DNA from 4 places in the Streptomyces sp. NBC_01216 genome. Region 2 is predicted to be linked to each of the others. Evidence: riboswitches for the same ligand, from Rfam matches in the RefSeq annotation. Region 2 holds a riboswitch; each other region holds the start of a gene.
What was found. Region 2 has a riboswitch for cyclic di-AMP ahead of OG393_RS28870 (C40 family peptidase). Riboswitches for the same ligand answer to the same signal wherever they lie in the genome.
Positions count from the first base shown of each region.

Region 1: it holds a riboswitch for cyclic di-AMP, as region 2 does, so the genes downstream of both, OG393_RS14190 (M23 family metallopeptidase) here and OG393_RS28870 (C40 family peptidase) in region 2, are expected to answer to the same signal.
Region 3: it holds a riboswitch for cyclic di-AMP, as region 2 does, so the genes downstream of both, OG393_RS06905 (M23 family metallopeptidase) here and OG393_RS28870 (C40 family peptidase) in region 2, are expected to answer to the same signal.
Region 4: it holds a riboswitch for cyclic di-AMP, as region 2 does, so the genes downstream of both, OG393_RS03740 (M23 family metallopeptidase) here and OG393_RS28870 (C40 family peptidase) in region 2, are expected to answer to the same signal.

Region 1 covers NZ_CP108677.1:3,257,572-3,262,440, forward strand. Annotated here, with positions in the region: gene trmB (tRNA (guanosine(46)-N7)-methyltransferase TrmB) at 1-429, shown strand, start outside; gene OG393_RS14185 (PrsW family intramembrane metalloprotease) at 439-1,749, shown strand; gene OG393_RS14190 (M23 family metallopeptidase) at 1,956-3,026, opposite strand; cyclic di-AMP (ydaO/yuaA leader) riboswitch at 3,038-3,185, opposite strand; gene OG393_RS14195 (PP2C family protein-serine/threonine phosphatase) at 3,441-4,601, opposite strand; gene OG393_RS14200 (MerR family transcriptional regulator) at 4,795-4,869, opposite strand, start outside.
Region 2 covers NZ_CP108677.1:6,407,501-6,412,369, forward strand. Annotated here, with positions in the region: gene OG393_RS28850 (8-amino-7-oxononanoate synthase) at 1-426, shown strand, start outside; gene OG393_RS28855 (ATP-binding protein) at 803-1,234, shown strand; gene OG393_RS28860 (LysR family transcriptional regulator) at 1,200-2,168, opposite strand; gene OG393_RS28865 (LysE family translocator) at 2,241-2,870, shown strand; gene OG393_RS28870 (C40 family peptidase) at 2,966-3,442, opposite strand; cyclic di-AMP (ydaO/yuaA leader) riboswitch at 3,446-3,618, opposite strand; gene OG393_RS28875 (hypothetical protein) at 3,958-4,263, opposite strand; gene OG393_RS28880 (ATP-dependent Clp protease proteolytic subunit) at 4,271-4,869, opposite strand, start outside.
Region 3 covers NZ_CP108677.1:1,642,909-1,647,777, reverse strand. Annotated here, with positions in the region: gene OG393_RS06915 (M16 family metallopeptidase) at 1-1,157, shown strand, start outside; gene OG393_RS06910 (M16 family metallopeptidase) at 1,184-2,551, shown strand; cyclic di-AMP (ydaO/yuaA leader) riboswitch at 2,764-2,929, shown strand; gene OG393_RS06905 (M23 family metallopeptidase) at 2,944-3,714, shown strand; gene OG393_RS06900 (GntR family transcriptional regulator) at 3,905-4,579, shown strand; gene OG393_RS06895 (HPr family phosphocarrier protein) at 4,814-4,869, opposite strand, start outside.
Region 4 covers NZ_CP108677.1:859,835-864,703, forward strand. Annotated here, with positions in the region: gene OG393_RS03730 (STM4011 family radical SAM protein) at 1-825, shown strand, start outside; gene OG393_RS03735 (SGNH/GDSL hydrolase family protein) at 812-1,606, opposite strand; gene OG393_RS03740 (M23 family metallopeptidase) at 1,755-2,690, opposite strand; cyclic di-AMP (ydaO/yuaA leader) riboswitch at 2,693-2,849, opposite strand; gene OG393_RS03745 (tyrosine-protein phosphatase) at 3,241-4,053, shown strand; gene OG393_RS03750 (DUF6126 family protein) at 4,056-4,211, opposite strand; gene OG393_RS03755 (helix-turn-helix domain-containing protein) at 4,232-4,869, opposite strand, start outside.

The DNA of each region.
Region 1 (4,869 bases), 3.1 Mb from region 2:
GACCGGGGCGGGCTGGAGAACGTCCGGGTCGCCAACGGCGACGCGATCATCCTGCTCCGCGAGATGCTGGCCGTCGACGCCCTCGACGGCTGCCGGGTCTACTTCCCGGACCCCTGGCCCAAGAAGCGTCACCACAAGCGCCGCCTCATCCAGCCGGAGTTCCTCACCCTCCTGGCGACCCGAATGAAGCCGGGGGCCGTCCTGCACTGCGCCACGGACTGGGAGCCGTACGCCGAGCAGATGCTGGAGGTGCTGACCGCGCACCCGGACTTCGGGAACACCGCGGCCGACGGCGGCTACGCCCCCCGTCCCGCCTTCCGCCCGCTCACCCGCTTCGAGGGCCAGGGCCTCGACAAGGGGCACCGCGTGCACGACCTTCTGTTCCAGCGGAGTAGAACTCCCTCGCGGGCTGTCACTTCCGCTGGTTAGGGTCGTCGGGTGTCGAACCCCGTAGCCGTACCCGTGCCCGCCCGGGACACCGAGGAGCCCGCGTTCCCCGCCATCCCGGACCGCGCCCAGTGGCGCTACCGGCCCCGCCGGGCCTTCTGGCGCAGCAAGGCCGTCCGGGCCGTCGCGGTGATCACCCTGCTCGCGCTGTGCGCCCTGGTGATCCTCGCGCTGGTACGGGAGGAGACCGGCACCGAGGGGTTCCTCGTCGGCCTCGGTCTGGCCGTGCTGCCCGTGCCGCTGCTGGCCGCCGCCTTCCGCTGGCTCGACCGCGTCGAACCGGGCCCCTGGAAGAACCTGGTCTTCGCCTTCGCCTGGGGCGCCTTCGCGGCGGCGCTCGTCGCGCTCACCGCCAACACCTTCGCGGTCCGCTGGATCGAGACCTCGACCGCTGATCCGGCCTCGGCGGACGCCCTCGGCGCCACCGTCGTCGCCCCGGTCGTCGAGGAGAGCGCGAAGGCCGCCGCGATCCTGCTGATCTTCCTGCTGCGGCGCCGGGATTTCACCGGCCTGGTCGACGGGGTGGTCGTCGCCGGTTTCACCGCCACCGGCTTCGCCTTCACCGAGAACATCCTCTATCTCGGCCGGGCCTTCGGCGAGGACCAGGAGATCGGCACGTCCGGTCTCGGTTCGATGACCGCGGGGACCTTCTTCGTGCGGATCGTGATGTCGCCGTTCGCGCATCCTCTGTTCACCGTGCTCACCGGCCTCGGCTTCGGCTTCGCCGCCCTGGCCGCCCGCCGCAGGCGCGTCCGCCGGATTCTGCTGCCGCTGACCGGCCTGGTCCTCGCCATGGGCATGCACGCGCTGTGGAACGGCTCCGCGGTCTACGCGTCCTGGGGCTTCATCATCGTGTACGGGATGTTCATGGTGCCCGTCTTCGGTCTGCTGACCTGGCTGGCGATATGGAGCCGGCAGCGCGAGCTGCGCACGATATCCGGGCAGCTCCCGGCGTACGCGGCGGCCGGCTGGATCTCGCCCTCCGAGCCCCTGGCACTGTCCTCGATGCGGGCCCGCTCGATGGCCCGCTCCTTCGCGGCCCGGACGTACGGCCCGGACGCCGCACGGGCGGTCGGGGAGTACGAGACCTTCGCGACGACGCTCGCGTTCCTGCGCCACCGGGCCGAGCGGGGCATCACGGACCAGGACTTCGCGGCCCGCGAGCAGGAGCTGCTGCACCACCTCTGGCAGCGCCGGCAGGTCGCCTCGCCCGCGCTGACCTACGCGGCGCGGGCCACCGGCCGGGTCTGGGCGCCGCCGCAGTACCTGGACTACGGCGGCTACAACCCCTACCGCAGCTAGTGTTCCGACTCGGGCGACCTTCGCCCTGGGGCGACGCCCGGCAGGACGACGACTCGCGGCGTCGCCGAATCAACCGGGTAGGCCCCCCTACGAGCTCGATCCGGCGCCTCGCGGTCCACCGCACCACGGCGCGGCCTCCGAGGGCCCGGTACGACGGAGCCGCGAGCAGCGGAAGGTGCCCGCGGCCGGGCCTGGGATGCCTCCGCTCAGACGGAGAGGCCCTTGCTCGCCAGCCAGGCCGCCGGGTCCACACCGTCGCCGCCCGGGGTGTGCACCTCGAGGTGCAGGTGCGGGCCGGTCACGTTGCCGGTGGCGCCCACCCGGCCGATCGTGTCGCCGGTGCCCACCGACTGGCCCACGGAGACGGTCATCGAGGACAGGTGGCAGTACCAGACCTCCGTGCCGTCGGCCAGCTCCAGGACGATCCGGTAGCCGTACGAGCCCGACCAGCCGGCCGACATGACCGTGGCACCGTGCACCGCCTTGACCGGGGTGCCCGTGGGGGCCGCGAAGTCGAGACCGGTGTGATAGCCGGAGGACCACATCGAGCCGGCCTGGCCGTACGTCGAGGTCAGCGTGTAGGACGAGGTGGGCAGCGAGTAGCTCGCCGCGAGCTTGGCCAGGCGCTCCGCCTCTGCCTTCGCCGCGGCCTCCTCCTCGGCCTTCTTCTTCGCCTCGGCCGCCGCCTTCTCCGCCGCGTCGGCCTTGGCCGCCGCCTCGGCGGCGGCCTTCTCGGCCGCTTCCTTCTCCGCGGCGGCCTTCTCGGCGGCGTCGGCGGAGACCTGCTGCTGCTCGGCCTGCTGGAGGATGCGGGCGCGCAGCGCCTCGCCGGCGTCACCGCCCTCGCTCTTCGCGGCGCCGGCTTCGACGGGCGCCGCGACCGAGGCGGTGAGCGCGTGCAGGTCGTTGCCGGTGCCCGCGGTCGCGTCCCGCTCCTCGTCCCCGGACATCAGCGCGGCGACGCCGGGCAGATCGGCGGCGTCCGGCAGGTCGAGGTCGGGGAGGGCTATGGAGACCTGGGGGCGCTCCTGCGCGGTGGCCAGGCCGCCCGCGCCGACGGCCGCGATCACGCCGACGCCGAGCACGGTGGAGGAACGGGCGAAGCCGGAGCGCTGCTTCACCACGCGATGACGGCCGCCGGACCGGCTCTGCCGCTGGAGCGATTCCTCGGTGGGGTTCCACTCGCCCGACGTCGTGGCGTCGGGGTCGGTCCCGGCGGCACCCGAGGCACCAAACGCATGGAAGGGGGCTTCGGGGGCAGGGGTGTTGGACGCCACGGAGGCGTACTCCTTTCCTTCCTTGCCGCCTACCGGGTTAGCTGACGGGTTCGGAGCAGGAAGGTCTCCTACGGGCGCTGTCGCACGAGTGCGAAGGCGTCCGATTCACCCCAAATAGTGGTTCCCCGGTTCCCTTTCGGGATTCGGCGCGTGCGCACGGTGCCGTCTCTTGCGACGGCTGGGACAACCGCGCTGCGTTATCGAACGTTAATAGACGCGGGGGTCCGATTCCAAGCCGTTCCTCTTGATCGTTCAGGAGATTGATGCAGTACAGGGCGATTTGACCGGCGCTCAGGAGCCAATCACGAAACACCCCTTATCTGATGGTGCGTCAATTGTTATCTCAGTGATACCCCCCGACTACGGATGGTCACCCGCGCCGGCCCGCCCTCCCCGGCCGCCCGCGACGGGCGCTCAGGGGACCACCGGCATCGTCAGGCGCCGTACCGGCTGCCCGTGCGCCGGCCGGGCCACGGCGAGCAGGGCCATGTCGTCCGTCGAGCCACCTCCCGTGTACCGGCGGATGTCGCCGACGAGCGCGTCCAACAGCTCCTCGGGCCCCGGAAAGATCCGCCCGGTGAGCCGGGCCGCGGGCTCGTAGAAGACGCCCTCGGCATCGCGCGCCTCGGACAGCCCGTCGGTGTAGAAGAGCAGCGTCGCCCCCGGCGGGTACGGGGTCTCGTCGACGTGGTCCGGCCAGGCGGCCAGCTCGCCCATGCCGAGCGGCAGCGCCTGCCGGCTGGGCTCCAGATGCCGCAGACCACCGTCCTGGTACAGCAGCAGCGGCTCCGGGTGCCCCCGGTTCACCACACGGACCAGCCCGTCACCACGCGGGATCTCGGCCAGGACCGCGGTGGTGAACCCCTCCACGGCGTCCAGGTCGTCACGGCGTGTGCCCTCGCGGGTCAGTGCCCGCTCCAGCCGCTGCGCCACTCCCTCCAGCGTCGCCTCCTGGTCGGCCGCCTCCCGGAACGCGCCGACGAGCACGGCGACCGCCTCCACCGCCTCCAGCCCCTTGCCCCGCACGTCACCGACGACCAGCCGCACGCCGTACGGGGTGTCCTGCACGGCGAACAGGTCGCCGCCGATGAACGCGTCGGCCTGCGCGGCCTCGTAGCGCGCCGCGATCCGGAGCCCGCCGATCCGCTCGGTGGGCGTGGGCAGCACCGCCTTCTGGACGGTCTCGGCGATCACCCGGGCCGAGGCGAGCCGTTCGCCACTGCGCCGCACGACCCGGTTGATGAGCAGCGCCAGCCCGGAGACGGTGACCACCGTGAGGGTCTCGGTGAGGCTCGGGACCTGACCGCTGGTGCCGTTGTACGCATGCAGACCGAGGCTCGCGAGCACGGCGGCGATTCCGGTCAGCAGCGTCGTCAGAGGCGAGAAGAAGGGCGCCGCGGTGAGCGGCGCGGCCGAGAACATCGGGGAGGCGGTATAGCCGGCCGGGGTGGCGAGGTCGAACAGCACCCCGCCGACGATGATCAGCGGAGGCAGGGCACGGATGAACCGCCGGGCCCGCTCGCCACGCGGACGCGACGGGCCGACGGACCCGCCACCCGCCGTTCGCTGCCCCACCTGTGCTCTCCTGCCCGGTCCTCACACGGCGACGGACCGTGCCGCGCCTTCCCAGCCTGGGTGCCGCCGCGCCGGGCAGCGACCTCCCGTGCTCCGATCGGGGGAGCAGAGGTGCTGCGGGTGCTGTGGCGAAGGCACCGGGCGCCGGGCGCGGCGTGGCCCTTCGGCCCGCCGGGCGGGCCGGAGGGCGGCGCTACAGGTTCCGCTCCGCGTAGACGGTCATCGCGTCCCGGACCAGCAGCGCCGTACCCTCGCCGTGCCGGTCGTA
Region 2 (4,869 bases):
GCTGTCCTCGGCCCCGCCCGCGTCATCGAGCACCTGGTGAACACGGCCCGTACCTTCATCTTCGACACCGGACTCGCCCCCGCCGCGGTGGGGGCGGCGCTCGCGGGCCTCCGCCTGGTCCGGAAGGAACCCGGGCTCGCCGAGCGGGCACGGACGGTCGCGACGACACTGCACCGGCTGCTCACGGAAGCCGGCCTGACGGCGACGCGCCCCGACGCGGCCGTCGTCTCGGTCCGCGCACCCTCACCGGAAGCGGCGCTGGCCTGGGCGGCGGACTGCCGAGAACAAGACCTGGCCGTGGGCTGTTTCCGCCCGCCGTCGGTCCCGGACGGCATCTCACGGCTGCGCCTGACAGCCCGTGCGGACCTCAGCGACGCCGAGATCGACCGAGCCGTCGCCACCGTCCTCCGTACGGCCCGGCGGTAGCACGTCCCCGGGTGACGGGTGACGGGGGTCTCGCCCTCGCCCGCATACGCCGGACCGTGGAGCGCCGGTGGTTCCGGACCCCCGCCCGACCCGTTTCGCTCCCCCCGGCGGCCCGCGGCGCCCGGTCCGACGCCGTACCTCCGCCGGTCCTGCGCCGCACCTCCGCTCCCGGAGGCCGTCCCGGAGCGGACGGTGGCCGTCGCCACGGCGGAGTCCTCCGCTGCCCCGGCCCACGGCCGATAGCAGAGTTCACTGCTTCCGACGATGGATATGTGGATATCTTGGTGGATCGACACCCATGACGGCACGGGAAGTGGCAGTCTGGCGCGAAGCGCGATCCGGGGCGGGCCCCGGTGCGGAAAGGGACTACGTCGCCATGGCAGATCACCAGGAAGCAACCGTCACTCTGCCGAGCGATCCGGCCTCGGTCTTTGTGGCCCGGAGGTTCGTCGCGGACGTCCTGACCGAGTGGGGACTCCCGCTAGGCGACGACATGGCCGAGACCGTGCGGCTCGTCGTCTCGGAGCTGGCCACCAACGCCGTCCAGCACACCTTCGGGCAGTCGCCCACCTTCACCGTCGACGTCCGCCTGGAGCGCGAGGAGCAGCTCCGCATCGGTGTCACCGACAGTTATCCGCGCTGGCCCAGACGGCTGCCCGCGGCGGTCCAGCAGGACAACGGCCGCGGCATGGTCATCGTCCGCATCCTCACGGCCGAGGCGAAGGGACGGCTCTCGGTCACCCCCACCGACGACGGCGGCAAGACTGTCTGGATCAGCCTTCCGTGGACACCCCCGCTGCCTCGGTAGCGCCCCGCCCGCCAGGAGGGCCGGTCCGGGGCGCCCGGTCGAACCCGCCGCGCAGCAGGGCCCGCAGCGACCGTGCCGCCGGGCCCGACTCCTCTCCGCGGTGCGCCACCGAGATGGTCCGCCGGAAGGACACGGGTTCCAGGGCCCGGACCCCGAGCGGCTCCGGCGCCATCGAGGCGACCATCTCCGGTACCACCGCCACGCCGAGTCCCGCGCTGACCAGTGCGCACACCAGGGCGTAGCCGGGTGTCCGGCAGACCACCGCCGGAGTGGCGCCGATCCGTGCCAGCGCGTCCTCCACACCCCGACGTGGGGGATGGCCCGGCGCGCTGCTGATCAGCGGACGGCCCGCCAGCTCCGCGAGGGGCAGCCGGCCGGTGCCCTTCGCCAGGGCATGGCCCGGCTCCGTCACCAGGACCAGCTCCTCCACCAGCAGGGTCTCCAGCTCCACGCCCGGCGGTGGCGGGGTGGACTCCGCCGGCTCGTACGTGTGGGTCAGCGCGAGATCCACCTCGCCGGACGCGACCGCCCGGACACCGGCCGGCGGCTCGTACTCCGCGACCGTCAGCTCCACGTCCGGATGCGCCCGGCGGAACGCGCTGAGCACCGGTGGCAGCAGATGGACGCCGACCGTGGTGAACGTGCCCACCCGCAGCCGGCCGCCGGACAGCCCGCTGATCCGGGCCAGTTCGTGACGCGCGCGCTCCATCTCGTCGAGGACGCGCCGCGCCCGGGTGACCAGCAACTCGCCTGCGGGCGTCAGCCGTGCCCCGCGGTGGTGCCGCACGAGCAGCGCCGCACCCGCCTCCCGTTCCAGCTTGGCGAGCTGCTGCGAGAGCGCGGGCGGAGTGTAGCCCAGCCGGGTGGCGGCCCGGGTGATCGAGCCGTCCTCGGCGACCGCGACCAGCGCGGCGAGCCGCACCAGATCCTGCATGAAGCGTTCCTTTGGGCAGACCCACGAGATTCCGTCTTCACCCTAGAGGCAGGGCGGGGGCAGTCTGGGGCCATGGACGGACAACTGATCGCCTTTCTCGGGGTCGCGGCGGGCATGGTGGCCATGCCCGGCGCCGACTTCACCGTCGTCGTACGCGGCGCGCTCGCCGGGCGCCGGACCGGGGTCGCCTGTGCCGTCGGTGTGGCGGGCGGGCTGCTGGTGCACACCGCGCTCGCCGTGGCGGGCCTCGCCGCCGTGCTGATCGCGGTACCGGCGCTCTACCGTGCCCTCCAGATCGCCGGTGGGATCTACGTGCTCCTGCTCGGTGTCCAGGCGCTACGCGAGGCGCTGCGGGCGTCGACGGGGGAGCCCGCGGACACGGCCGGTGAGCCGGGGGTGCTGCGCGGGCTGCGGCAGGGCTTCCTGACCAATGTGCTCAATCCCAAGGCCCCGGTCCTGTTCCTGAGTCTGCTGCCGCAGTTCGTGCCGGACGGCGCGGCCGTGGTGCCCCGCACGCTGCTGCTGGCGACGGTCGTGGTGCTGCTGGCGCTCGTCTGGTTTCCGCTGGTCGCGGTGTCGGTGGACCGGCTCGGTCCCTGGCTGCGCCGTCCCCGGACCGCGCGCACCGTGTGCGGGGTGACCGGGGGCGCGCTGGCCGCGCTGGGGCTGTCCCTGCTCGCGGCCCCGCTCTCGGCGGGCTGAGAGCCTGTCGGCTCTCGCGCCCCGCCGTCGCTCCGGGACGGCGGGGAGGGTGGCCTCCTGTGGTGAGTGCCTGTCAGGAGCCGCGGGTGAGGGAGTCAGCGGACGCGGCCGTAGTAGACCTTCGACGACCAGATCTTGTCGAGCTTGACCCAGGACCCGGTCTTGGGGGCGTGCCAGATCCGGCCGCTCCCGGCGTAGATGCCGACGTGGTACACCCTGCCACCGGTGTGGAAGAAGACCAGGTCGCCCTTCTGCCTGCCGGCGGCCCGGATGTGCCGGGTCTTGTCGTACTGCTGCTGCGCCGTACGGGGCAGCGACTTGCCCGCCCGCTTGTACGAGTAGAGCGTGAGCCCCGAGCAGTCGAACCGGGTGGGTCCGGTCGCCCCGTACCTGTACGGGGCGCCCTTCTTCGAGGCCGCGACGTTCAGCGCCTTGCCGGCGTACGAGGTGGCGGCCTCGGCCTCCGGCGTGGCGCCCGGTGCCAGCAGTGTGCCGCCGACGGCGGCCAGGGTGAGAGCCGAGACGGCTCCGGCCCGGAACAGCAAGGACGGGACATGTGCCTGCGCGGTCATGCGCAACCCTTCGTCAGCCGCCTGTGAAGGATGACCTGTCGGGTTCGGGCTGGCGAAGTCGCCCGGCCGCGGCTGCGGCTTCACCCCGAGGAACGGCCCCACCGGCCGGCCGTCCCGTAGTGCTCGGGTCCTCCACTCCTGCCGATCCACTCCTGTCGACCAGGCATCCGGGACGGCGGCAGGACTCGGCGTCCGCCCGGACCGCCCCGCCGCGGTGGCGGGGGCTTGTCGTCGTCACGGATCTTGACCCACGAACCGGTCGAAAACCGAGCTGAAACGGCGATATGTGAGGCTCCTCACGACTGATCCGTTCGGGTGGACAGGCTGGTTTGGCGATCTTCGGAGGGGTGCCTGCAGGGCCCCGCACCAGCGACGGAACCCCCGGTGCACCCAGATGTGTGCACCTGTCGCGCAACTCGCCCCGGTCGTAAGCGGATTCGCCGGCTACGCCGAACGAGGGAGCGATTCCGTCGACCCGCTGGGCCGACTGGGTCTGGACGCGACACGCCCTCGTGTCAACTCGTCTGAGCACTCGGCACCGTGACGCGTCCGGCCCGCCGCTCCCCGTCCAGTACGCGCAGCGCCCGGGCCAACGTGTCCGCGTGCACCTCGCTTTCGCCGCGTCCGTGCATCGTGGCCAGCGCGTCGCGCAGCGCGGTCGCGCGCCCCACCAGGGCCTGTGCGGCCCGGAGCGCGCCGTAGGTGTGCGAAGCCCTGGACGGGTTGACGCGGCCGAGCAGGTCCACGACCTCCAGGTAGGCGTCGACGAGTTCGCCCTCGGCGCGCGTCAGCGCGGGCAGCGGCGGCAACTCGGGCACCACGGCCGCCTCACCGCGCCCCGAGGCCGCCGGCCGCGGGGCGATGGTGGACCACGTGGTCCACCAGGCCGTAGGCGGTCGCCGCCCCGGCGTCCAGGACGGTGGTCCGGTCGATGTCGGCGTCGATCCGTTCGCGGCTCCGGCCGGTGTGGGTGGCCAGCATCCCGGCCACCATGGTGCGCAGGCGCAGCAACTCCCCGGCCTGGATGACGAGATCGCTCGGCTGCCCGCGCAGCGGCTCGTCCGTCGAGGGCTGCCGGAGCAGGACCCGCGCACCGGGCAGGATCAGCCGTTTCCCCGGCGCCCCCGCCGCGAGCAGGACGGCGGCGGTGGACGCCGCCTGGCCGAGGCAGGTGGTCTCCACGTCGCAGGTGACGACCTGCATCGTGTCGTAGATCGCCGACATGGCGCTGAGCGAGCCGCCGGGGGAGTTGATGTACAGCGAGATGTCCCGGTCCGGCGCGGCGTACTCCAGGTGCAGGAGCTGTGCGATGACGTCGTTCGCCGAGGTCTCGTCGATCGGTGTGCCCAGGAAGACGATCCGCCCCTCCAGAAGCCTTGAGTACGGATCGAGGGTGCGGTCGCCGTAGGCGCTCCGCTCGGTGAACT
Region 3 (4,869 bases), 4.8 Mb from region 2:
TCGAGCACCTGATGTTCCAGGGGTCGAAGCAGGTCCACGGCAACGGCCACTTCGAACTGGTGCAGGGCGCGGGCGGTTCGCTCAACGGCACGACGAGCTTCGAGCGCACCAACTACTTCGAGACCATGCCCACCCACCAGCTGGAGCTCGCGCTCTGGCTGGAGGCGGACCGCATGGGCTCGTTGCTCACCGCGCTGGACGACGCCTCCATGGAGAACCAGCGGGACGTGGTCAAGAACGAGCGCCGTCAGCGCTACGACAACGTCCCCTACGGCACCGCCTTCGAGCGGCTGACCGCCCTCGCCTATCCGGAGGGCCACCCGTACCACCACACGCCGATCGGCTCGATGGCCGACCTGGACGCGGCCACCCTCGAGGACGCCCGGAGCTTCTTCCGCACCTACTACGCTCCGAACAACGCCGTCCTGTCGGTCGTCGGGGACATCGATCCGGCGCAGACCCTCGCCTGGATCGAGAGGTACTTCGGCTCCATCCCGTCCCACGACGGCAAGCTGCCGCCGCGTGACGGGGCCCTGCCCGACGTCATCGGCGAGCAGTTGCGCGAGGTGGTCGAGGAGGAGGTGCCGGCCCGTGCGCTGATGGCCGCCTACCGGCTGCCGCACGACGGCACGCGTGAGTGCGACGCCGCCGACCTGGCCCTGACCGTCCTCGGAGGCGGCGAGTCCTCGCGGCTGCACAACCGTCTGGTCCGCCGGGACCGCACGGCGGTGGCGGCCGGCTTCGGACTGCTGCGGCTGGCCGGCGCCCCCTCGCTGGGCTGGCTGGACGTCAAGACCTCCGGCGGGGTCGAGGTGCCCGAGATCGAGGCGGCCGTCGACGAGGAGCTCGCCCGCTTCGCGGCCGAGGGCCCGACGCCGGAGGAGATGGAACGGGCCCAGGCCCAGCTGGAGCGCGAGTGGCTGGACCGCCTCGGCACCGTCGCCGGCCGGGCCGACGAACTGTGCCGCTTCGCGGTCCTGTTCGGTGACCCGCAGCTCGCCCTGACCGCGGTGAACCGGGTGCTGGACGTCACCGCCGAAGAGGTGCGGGCGGTCGCCCAGGCACGGCTGCGTCCGGACAACCGCGCGGTGCTGGTCTACGAGCCGGTCACCGCCGAGCAGAGCGACAGCGACGAGGAAGAGGGAGCGGACCAGTGACCGACACTGCCGCGTCTTTGACGAGCATGGAGTTCCACCCGCAGCCCCAGCCGGGCGACGCCCGCCCGTGGGCCTTCCCGGCCCCGGACCGCGGCGCGCTGGACAACGGTCTGACCGTGCTGCGCTGCCCGCGCCCCGGCCAGCAGGTGGTCGCCGTCGAGATCTTCCTCGACGCCCCGCTGGACGCCGAGCCGGAGGGTCTGGACGGGGTGGCCACGATCATGGCCCGTGCCCTGTCCGAAGGCACCGACAAGCACTCCGCCGAGGAGTTCGCCGCCGAGCTGGAGCGCTGCGGCGCCACCCTCGACGCGCATGCCGACCACCCCGGCGTGCGCGTCTCCCTCGAGGTTCCCGTCTCCCGGCTGCCCAAGGCGCTCGGTCTGGTCGCCGAGGCCCTGATCGCGCCGGCCTTCGTCGAGACCGAGATCGAGCGTCTGGTCCGCAACCGGCTCGACGAGATCCCGCACGAGACGGCGAACCCGGGGCGCCGGGCCGCCAAGCAACTCTCCCGGGAGCTCTTCCCGGCCGGCTCGCGCATGTCCCGGCCGCGGCAGGGCACGGAGGAGACCGTCGCCGCGATCGACGCCGCCGCGGTCCGCGCCTTCTACACGGCGTACGTGAGGCCCGCCACGGCCACCGCCGTGATCGTCGGCGACCTCACCGACGTGGACCTCGACAAGATCCTCGCCGAGACGCTGGGCGCCTGGACGGGCGACACGGCCGAGGCCCGCCCGATGCCGCCGATCACGGCCGACGACACGGGCCGCGTGGTCATCGTGGACCGCCCCGGAGCCGTCCAGACGCAGCTGCTGATCGGCCGCGTCGGCGCCGACCGGCACGACCGTGTGTGGCCGGCCCAGGTGCTCGGCACCTACTGCCTCGGCGGCACCCTCACCTCCCGCCTGGACCGTGTCCTGCGTGAGGAGAAGGGCTACACCTACGGCGTTCGTGCCTTCGGCCAGGTGCTGCGCTCCGACGGCGCGGGTCACGGTGCCTCGATGCTCGCCATCAGCGGATCCGTCGACACTCCCCACACCGGACCGGCGCTCGACGACCTGTGGCAGGTGCTGCGCACCCTGGCCGCCGACGGGCTGACGGACGCCGAGCGGGACGTGGCCGTGCAGAACCTGGTGGGCGTGGCGCCTCTCAAGTACGAGACGGCTGCCTCCGTCGCAGCGACGCTCGCGGACCAGGTCGAGCAGCACCTTCCGGACGATTTCCAGGCGCAGTTGTACGCGCGGCTCGCGGAGACGGGCACGGTCGAGGCGACGGCCGCGGTCGTCAGCGCCTTCCCGGTGGACCGCCTGGTCACCGTCCTGGTGGGTGACGCCGCCGAGATCGCGGAGCCGGTGCGCGCGCTCGGCATCGGTGAAGTGACGGTCGTCAGCGGCTGATTGGGGCGGCCGGGGCACCGGCATCCCGGGCGGGAGGACCTCGGCGCAGCGGTATGCCGGGGTCCTTCGCTATGTCCGAATTGCAGGATTGGGTGATCGTATGCCCTGTGGCATGTCTTACAAACAAGCGTGTCTGTTTGGTGATTGAAAGACGGTCCGCTTAGCTTCGATCCGGCTGTCCGCCCGTTGCACCCGTCGCACCCGCGGCAATCGGACAGCCATCGCCGAGTCCCCGTCAGGCGCGAGCCTGGGGAGCCGGGGACCCACGCGAAGTCCCTGGGGTGAATCGGACGCCTTCGCCGCCGTGCGGAGGGGCCCGTAGGAGACCTTCCTGCTCCGAACCCGTCAGCTAACCCGGTAGGCGAGAAGGAAGGAAAGGAATCAGCCCCTCCATGGCATTCACCCGTGCCACCGGGAAACATCGTGCTCCGAGCCGTCTGGCGCGCCGTGGCGCGGGCATCGCCGGCGTCGCCACCCTCGCCACCACCGGCGTCATCGGAACCCTCGCCTCCCCGGCGCTCGCAGCCGACACGGAGGCCCCCTCCCTGGAGGACACCGGCCTCAACCAGGCCGTGGTCGCCGACGTCCTGGTGGACACGGTGAGCGTCCAGGCCGTCGCTCAGGAGCGGGAGGCCGTCGAGGCCATCGCCCGCGAGAAGGCCGCCGCCGAGGCCAAGCGCAAGGCCGAGGCCCGGGCCAAGGAACTCCGCCAGGCCAAGGAGCGCGCCGCCCGCGAGGCCGAGCGCAAGCGCCTTGCCTCCTTCCAGCTTCCCGTCGCCGGCTCGTACGTCAGCACCGGCTACAAGACCGGGGGTGCGCTCTGGTCCTCCGGCAGCCACTCCGGCGTCGACTTCCACGCCGCCTCGGGCACCAAGGTCGTCTCCGTGGGCTCCGGCACCGTGGTCGAGGCCGGCTGGGGCGGTGCGTACGGGAACAACGTCGTCATCCGGATGCACGACGGCACGTACACCCAGTACGGTCACCTCGCGGCCATCAGTGTCTCGGTCGGTCAGGCCGTCACTCCCGGTCAGCGGATAGGCGTCTCGGGCTCGACCGGCAACTCGACCGGACCCCACCTCCACTTCGAGGCCCGCACCACCGCCGAGTACGGCTCGGACATCAACCCGATCGCCTACCTGCGCGCCCGCGGTGTGAACGTCTGATCCCGCACGCGTCAGAAAGCCCCGGCTCGTACAGAGCCGGGGCTTTTCTACAGGCCAAAAGATATCCATGGAACCTCCGTGGCCTTCGGAAATGCCGCCCTCCTGCAATAGAGTCACCGCAAGGTCGGCGAACGGACGTCCACCGGATGGGTTTCGCGCGGATTAAGGCGGATTAAGGCGGAGGTCGAACATGCGCATTCCCGCGCAGTCGGTATGCACGGCGATCCGGGACGACATCGTCTCCGGGGTCTTCGAGCGTGGCACCCGGCTGACCGAGGAGCAGTTGGCACGCCGCTACGGGGTCTCCCGCGTCCCGGTCCGCGAGGCACTGCGCACGCTGGAGTCCGAGGGGTTCGTGGTCACCCGCCGGCACGCGGGCGCCCACGTCGCCGAGCCCACCGAACAGGAGGCGGCGGACCTGCTGGACATGCGGGTGCTGCTGGAGCCGCTGGGTGCCGCCCGGGCTGCCCAGCGCCGCACCGAGGCCCATCTCAAGGTGCTGCGCGGCCTGGTCAGGCTGGGACAGGAACGGGCCAGGCGAGGGCAGGGCGAGGATCTGCGCTCCCTGGGTGGCTGGTTCCACGAGACGCTGGCGCAGGCCGCCGGCAGTCCGGCGCTGACGGCGCTGCTCACCCAGCTACGGCACAAGATCGCCTGGATGTACGCGGTGGAACCGGCGCCCCGGCCCAGGGAGGAGTGGGCGGAGCACGGCGCGATCGTGGACGCGGTGGCGCGGGGCGACGCCGAGCGGGCGCGGGCCCTCACCGCGCTGCACGCCGAGCGCTCGCTGGCGCTGTACCGGCCCAGGCGCGGCCGTGTGAGGGCTTCGCAACCTGCCGTAAACACCGTGAGTATCCGGAATTAACAGCGGCGCCGTATACAAAGAGAGGTAATGCGGGGGCCTATTCGCGCTGCCCGGGAATCGGTTGATTCGTGTCATGCGATGCGCCGGGACGAGAAATGCGGCGTACCCACGCTCCCGGCGGGGAAAGGCGGGGTGCGCCCGGACGGCGCGCATGGAGTCCCTATCGTTCCCGAATAAACGAAAGAGCCGCACCCTCCGGAATCCGGACGGACGCGGCTCCCGCGGGCGGGCCGGTCAGACGGTCTCGGGCAGCTCCGAGAGGCCCTCGGCGACCAGCTTCGCCAGGCGGT
Region 4 (4,869 bases), 5.5 Mb from region 2:
GCCAAGCGACGTGACAGCCCCGAGCGGCTGCGCGCGGACCGGGCGGCGCTGGAGCGGTTCGCGGCCTGGGCCGCCGCGCAGACCGGCGACCGGCTGCGGATCCTCTTCACTCCGTGGGGCGAGGGCCTGGTGCGGTCCTGGTACCGGCGCACGCTCACCGAACTGTCCTGGCTGCCGCATGTCGAACGGGTGGCGATCCAGACCAACCTGAGCTGCCGCACCGACTGGACGGCCGGGGCCGATCCCGGCACGCTGGCGCTCTGGTGCACCTACCACCCCGGCCAGACGCCCTACGAGCGGTTCCTCGCGAAGTGCGGCGAGCTGACGGCCCGGGGGACGCGGTACAGCGTCGGGATCGTCGGGCTGCCCGAGCACCGGGAGGACGCCCGGCGGCTGCGGGCCGCTCTCCCCCCGCGGGTCTATCTGTGGGTGAACGCCGCCGAAGGGCACACGTACACCGACGAGGAGGCCGAGGACTGGACCGCCCTCGACCCCCTCTTCCCGTACAGCCGCCGGCCGCATCGCTCCGCCGGTCTCCCCTGCCGGACCGGCGAGTCGGTGATCTCGGTGGACGGCGACGGCACGGTCCGGCGCTGTCACTTCGTCAAGGACGAGCTGGGCGGTCTGTACGACGGCTCGTACCGCGCGGCCCTGACTCCCCGGGCGTGCCCGCTGGCCGTCTGCGACTGTCACATCGGCTACGTCCACCTGGAGACGCTGCCGCTGTACGACGTGTTCGCGGGCGGTGTGCTGGAGCGGATCCCCGTGTCCGTGCCGCCGTCTCCCCCGGGGGCGCCCTTGTCCCGGCCGCCTACAGGGGCATGAGGTCGGGGCGCTTGGCCGCCACGTGATCGCCCGAGCTCTCGCCCCGCAGCCGACGCCCTATCCACGGGACCAGGTACTCCCGGGCCCAGTGGATGTCGTCCCGCCGCACTTCGAGGGTGCCGCGCGGCGGCAGCGGGGGCCAGGGCTGGTCGGGGTCGGCGGGCACCTCCATGCCGAGGACCTGGGCGGCACGGAGCGCGACCCGGGTGTGGCCTTCCGGCGACAGGTGCAGCCGGTCGTCGTCCCAGGCCCGCCGGTCCTGGACGGACCGGAGGGACCACAGGTCGAGCACGGGACAGCCGTAGCGGTCGGCGACGGCCCGGACATGCGCCGTGTAGGTGGCGATCTTGCCGCGCAGGTGCCGCAGCACGGGAACGTCACGGGTGTCGAACCCGGTCGTCACCATGACCGTACCGACGGCCGAGGTCAGGTCGGCGACCGCGTGCTCGAACCGCTCGGCCACGTCGTCGGGGTCGGTACCGGGGCGGATGATGTCGTTGCCGCCGGCGCAGAAGGTCACCAGGTCCGGGGCGAGCTCCTTCGCGCGCGGCACCTGCTCCGCGACGATCTGGTCGAGGAGCCGGCCGCGCACGGCCAGGTTGGCGTAACGGAATGCGTCGTGCTCCGGCCGTTGATCGGCGAGCAGGACCGCGAAGCGGTCCGCCCAGCCGAGGTACTTCCCGTCGGGCCCCGGGTCTCCGACGCCCTCGGTGAAGCTGTCACCGATCGCCGCGTACGACCCGAATGCGTGGATGTCTGTTGATCTCGAATCGTCTGCCACGGGAGCATTTTTCCCCCGGGGGTGTGACCTACGCGACCGTAAGGAGGGGTTGACGACAGGTGAGATACACCACCGGTCAAGATTGCGCCAAGCCGGAATACGCCGAGGCCCGGCACGCGGGGTGCCGGGCCTGACGGAGCGTCGGTGATCAGATGGCGGCGCCGTGCGCGCGCAGGTAGGCCAGCGGGTCGATGTCCGAGCCGTAGCTGGGGGTGGTGCGGATCTCGAAGTGGAGGTGCGGCCCGGTGGAGTTGCCGGTCGAACCGGACAGGCCGACCTGCTGGCCGCCGGTGACGGTCTGTCCGGCGGAGACGGACAGCGAGGAGAGGTGGGCGTACTGGGAGTACGTGCCGTCGGCGTGCCGGATGACGACCTCGTTGCCGTAGGCGCCGCTCCAGCCCGCGGAGTAGACGGTGCCCGGACCGACGGCCTTCACGGAGGTGCCGGAGGAGGCGATGAAGTCGACGCCGGTGTGGTAGCCGGAGGACCACATGGAGCCGGAGGCGCGGTACGGGGTGGAGATGCCGCCGCCGACCGGCGCGACCCAGCCGGAGGAGGAGGCCCGCGAGGACTGCGGGGCCGCCGGGGCGGCCTCCACCGCGGTGCGCTCGGCGCTGCGGGTGCCTCGGGTCTCGGCCGAGCCGGCGGAGGACTTCTTGGCCGCGGCCTTCGCGGCGGCCTTCGGGGCGGGAGCCTTGGCCGTCGACTTGGCGCCGAGGGTGAGCTTCATGCCCGGGAGGATCAGGGAGGGGTTCTCGCCGACGACCTGGCGGTTGTCGGCGTAGAGCTTCTTCCAGCCGCCGGCGAGGTGGTGCTCGGCGGCGATCTTCGACAGGTAGTCGCCGGGGACGACGGAGTACGTGCGGGGCTTGGCCTTCGCGGCCGGGGCGGCGGCAGGGGCCTGCGTCGCGGCGGCGGTGACGGCCTGCCGGGGAGCCGCGGCCGGAGCGGCCTGCTCGGCGGCGTGGGCGCCGGTCGCACCGAAGAGCGGCAGGACGACGACGGCGCCACCGGCTCCGGCGGCGACGAATCCGCGGGTGATCGGGTTGGCCTTGGGACGGCGGTGCTTACCCTTCGCGGGCATGGCGAATTCCTCTCCGTCGCCTGCGAGGTGAGCTGTCGGGTTCGGACTGGAGATGTCCGGTCGCGCTCTCACGCGACTTCACCCCGAGCCGTCCTGGACTGAAGGACCGGCGTACTACCTGGGTCCCCCGCTCCTGCCACACGTGGGTGGGTGCGAATTCCGGACGGTGGCAGGATTCGGCGGTCCGACCGGATTGAGCGTGACCGTAGACGAGCGGGGTCGGCGGGAACAAGCCGCCGCATTCCGCGGACATTCCGGCCTTCGATATCCGAAGGGAATTTCCGGTCACCCTGCGTGGATGACGACCCTTCTCCCTCCTTTCGCCGCAGGGGTGTCGCGAAAGACGATCAGGCACGGTCCGTCACGGCTATGACGCTGCTCACGCACCCGCCCCATCTCCCCCACAACCAGGGCGTGTTACCCCTAATGCATTAATTCGGACACAACGCCCATTACCGTCCCAGGGGTGTGTGGACCAGCCACATGCCGGGATGATTGCGCCAGGAACCGATCGCGCACGATCGAAGATCGTCAACACTCAGGAGCACTCGTGACGCAGCAGCTGCCACAGGTCCCGTCGACCGAACCCGAGCTGAGCGGCGTACGCAACTTCCGCGACGTCGGCGGCCTGCCCGCCACGGACGGCCGGTCCGTGCGGTTCGGGCGCCTCTTCCGCAGCGGCCACCTCGCACACGCCACCGGGGAGGACGCGACCTTCCTGACGACACTCGGCCTGCACACGGTCTTCGACTTCCGCAATCACGCCGACCGCAAGATCGAGGGCCCGGACGTCGAACTCCCGGGCGTACGGAACGTGAACATCCCGCTCAACGACCCGGCCGACGGCAAGGACTTCTGGAAGCTCGTCAGCCAGGGCGAGCTGCACCAGCTACGCGAGGCGCTCGGTGACGGCAAGGCGGCCGCCCGCATGTCCGCTTCGTACCGAAAGATGATTGTCGAACGCACGACGGAGCACAGCCACGTCCTGCACGCGCTGGCCGAGGACAGCGTCCCCGCCCTGATGCACTGCGCGGCGGGCAAGGACCGCGCGGGCCTGTCCATCGCGATCTCACTGCTCGCGGTCGGCGTGGAGCGCGAGGCCATCGAGGCCGACTACCTCAAGTCGAACGATCCGCACCGCCGCTACAAGGTGCGCCGCAGCTCCACCGCCGCGGACGCCATGTCGCCCGAGGTGATGGAGCTGCTGCGCCCGCTGTTCGACGCGCGCCTGGAATACATCCGGGCCGCGTTCGAGACGATCGAGCAGACCTGGGGCACGGAGGAGAGCTATCTCACGGACGGACTGGGACTCTCCCCGGAGACCCGCGAGCGGCTGCGCGCACGCCTGCTCACCGAGGCGTAGCCCTACTGGTTCTGCCCGCCGAGCAGGAAGAGCAGATAGAGGAAGCCCGCGAAGAGGTGCCCCGCCACCAGGTAGGCGAAGAGGCGCAGCACGAGCCCTTTCGGGAACTTCCCGGCCTCACGCTCCTCGCCGGTGACAGGTACAGACTTTTCGGACATGACGGCCCCTTCCGATGGGCTCAGCGCTGATGCGGTGCTCTTTCGCCGAGACACAGCTCGGCCACGGGGCTCTGCATCAGCGTGTGGACGAAGAGCAGTTCGGCGCCGTCGCGGGTGGCGGCGCCGATGCGGTGCGGGGTCAGCGAGTCGAAGTGCGCGCTGTCCCCCGGGTCGAGCACATGCACGGCCTCGCCCAGGGCCAGGCGCACCCGGCCGCCGAGGACGTGCAGCCACTCCTCACCGGGATGGACCCGCACGATGTCGGCTCTGGTGGCGTATGGCACGTGGACGCGGAGCGCCTGCAGGGCGCGGCCGGGGCCGCCCGCCTGGCGGTAGACCCAGCCGTCGGCCTCGACCGGTTCGGAACGGCCGGCCCGGACGATGGGATCACGCTCGGGCGGGGCCTCGCCCAGCAGCTCCGAGACCGTCGTACCGTAGATGCGGGCGAGGGCGAGCAGCATCGGCAGCGAGGGCTGCCGGCGGCCCGTCTCGAGACGGGAGAGATGGGCCGGAGAGAGCCCGGCCCGCTGGGCGGCGGCCTCCAGGGTGACCCCCCGGCGTCGGCGCAGGCCGCGCAACTGGGGGGCCACGTCGGGCAGTGCGGGCGGGGCGTCCTGGCCGGCGAACGGCGGCGCCGGGTCCGAGGACCGCTCCTCGG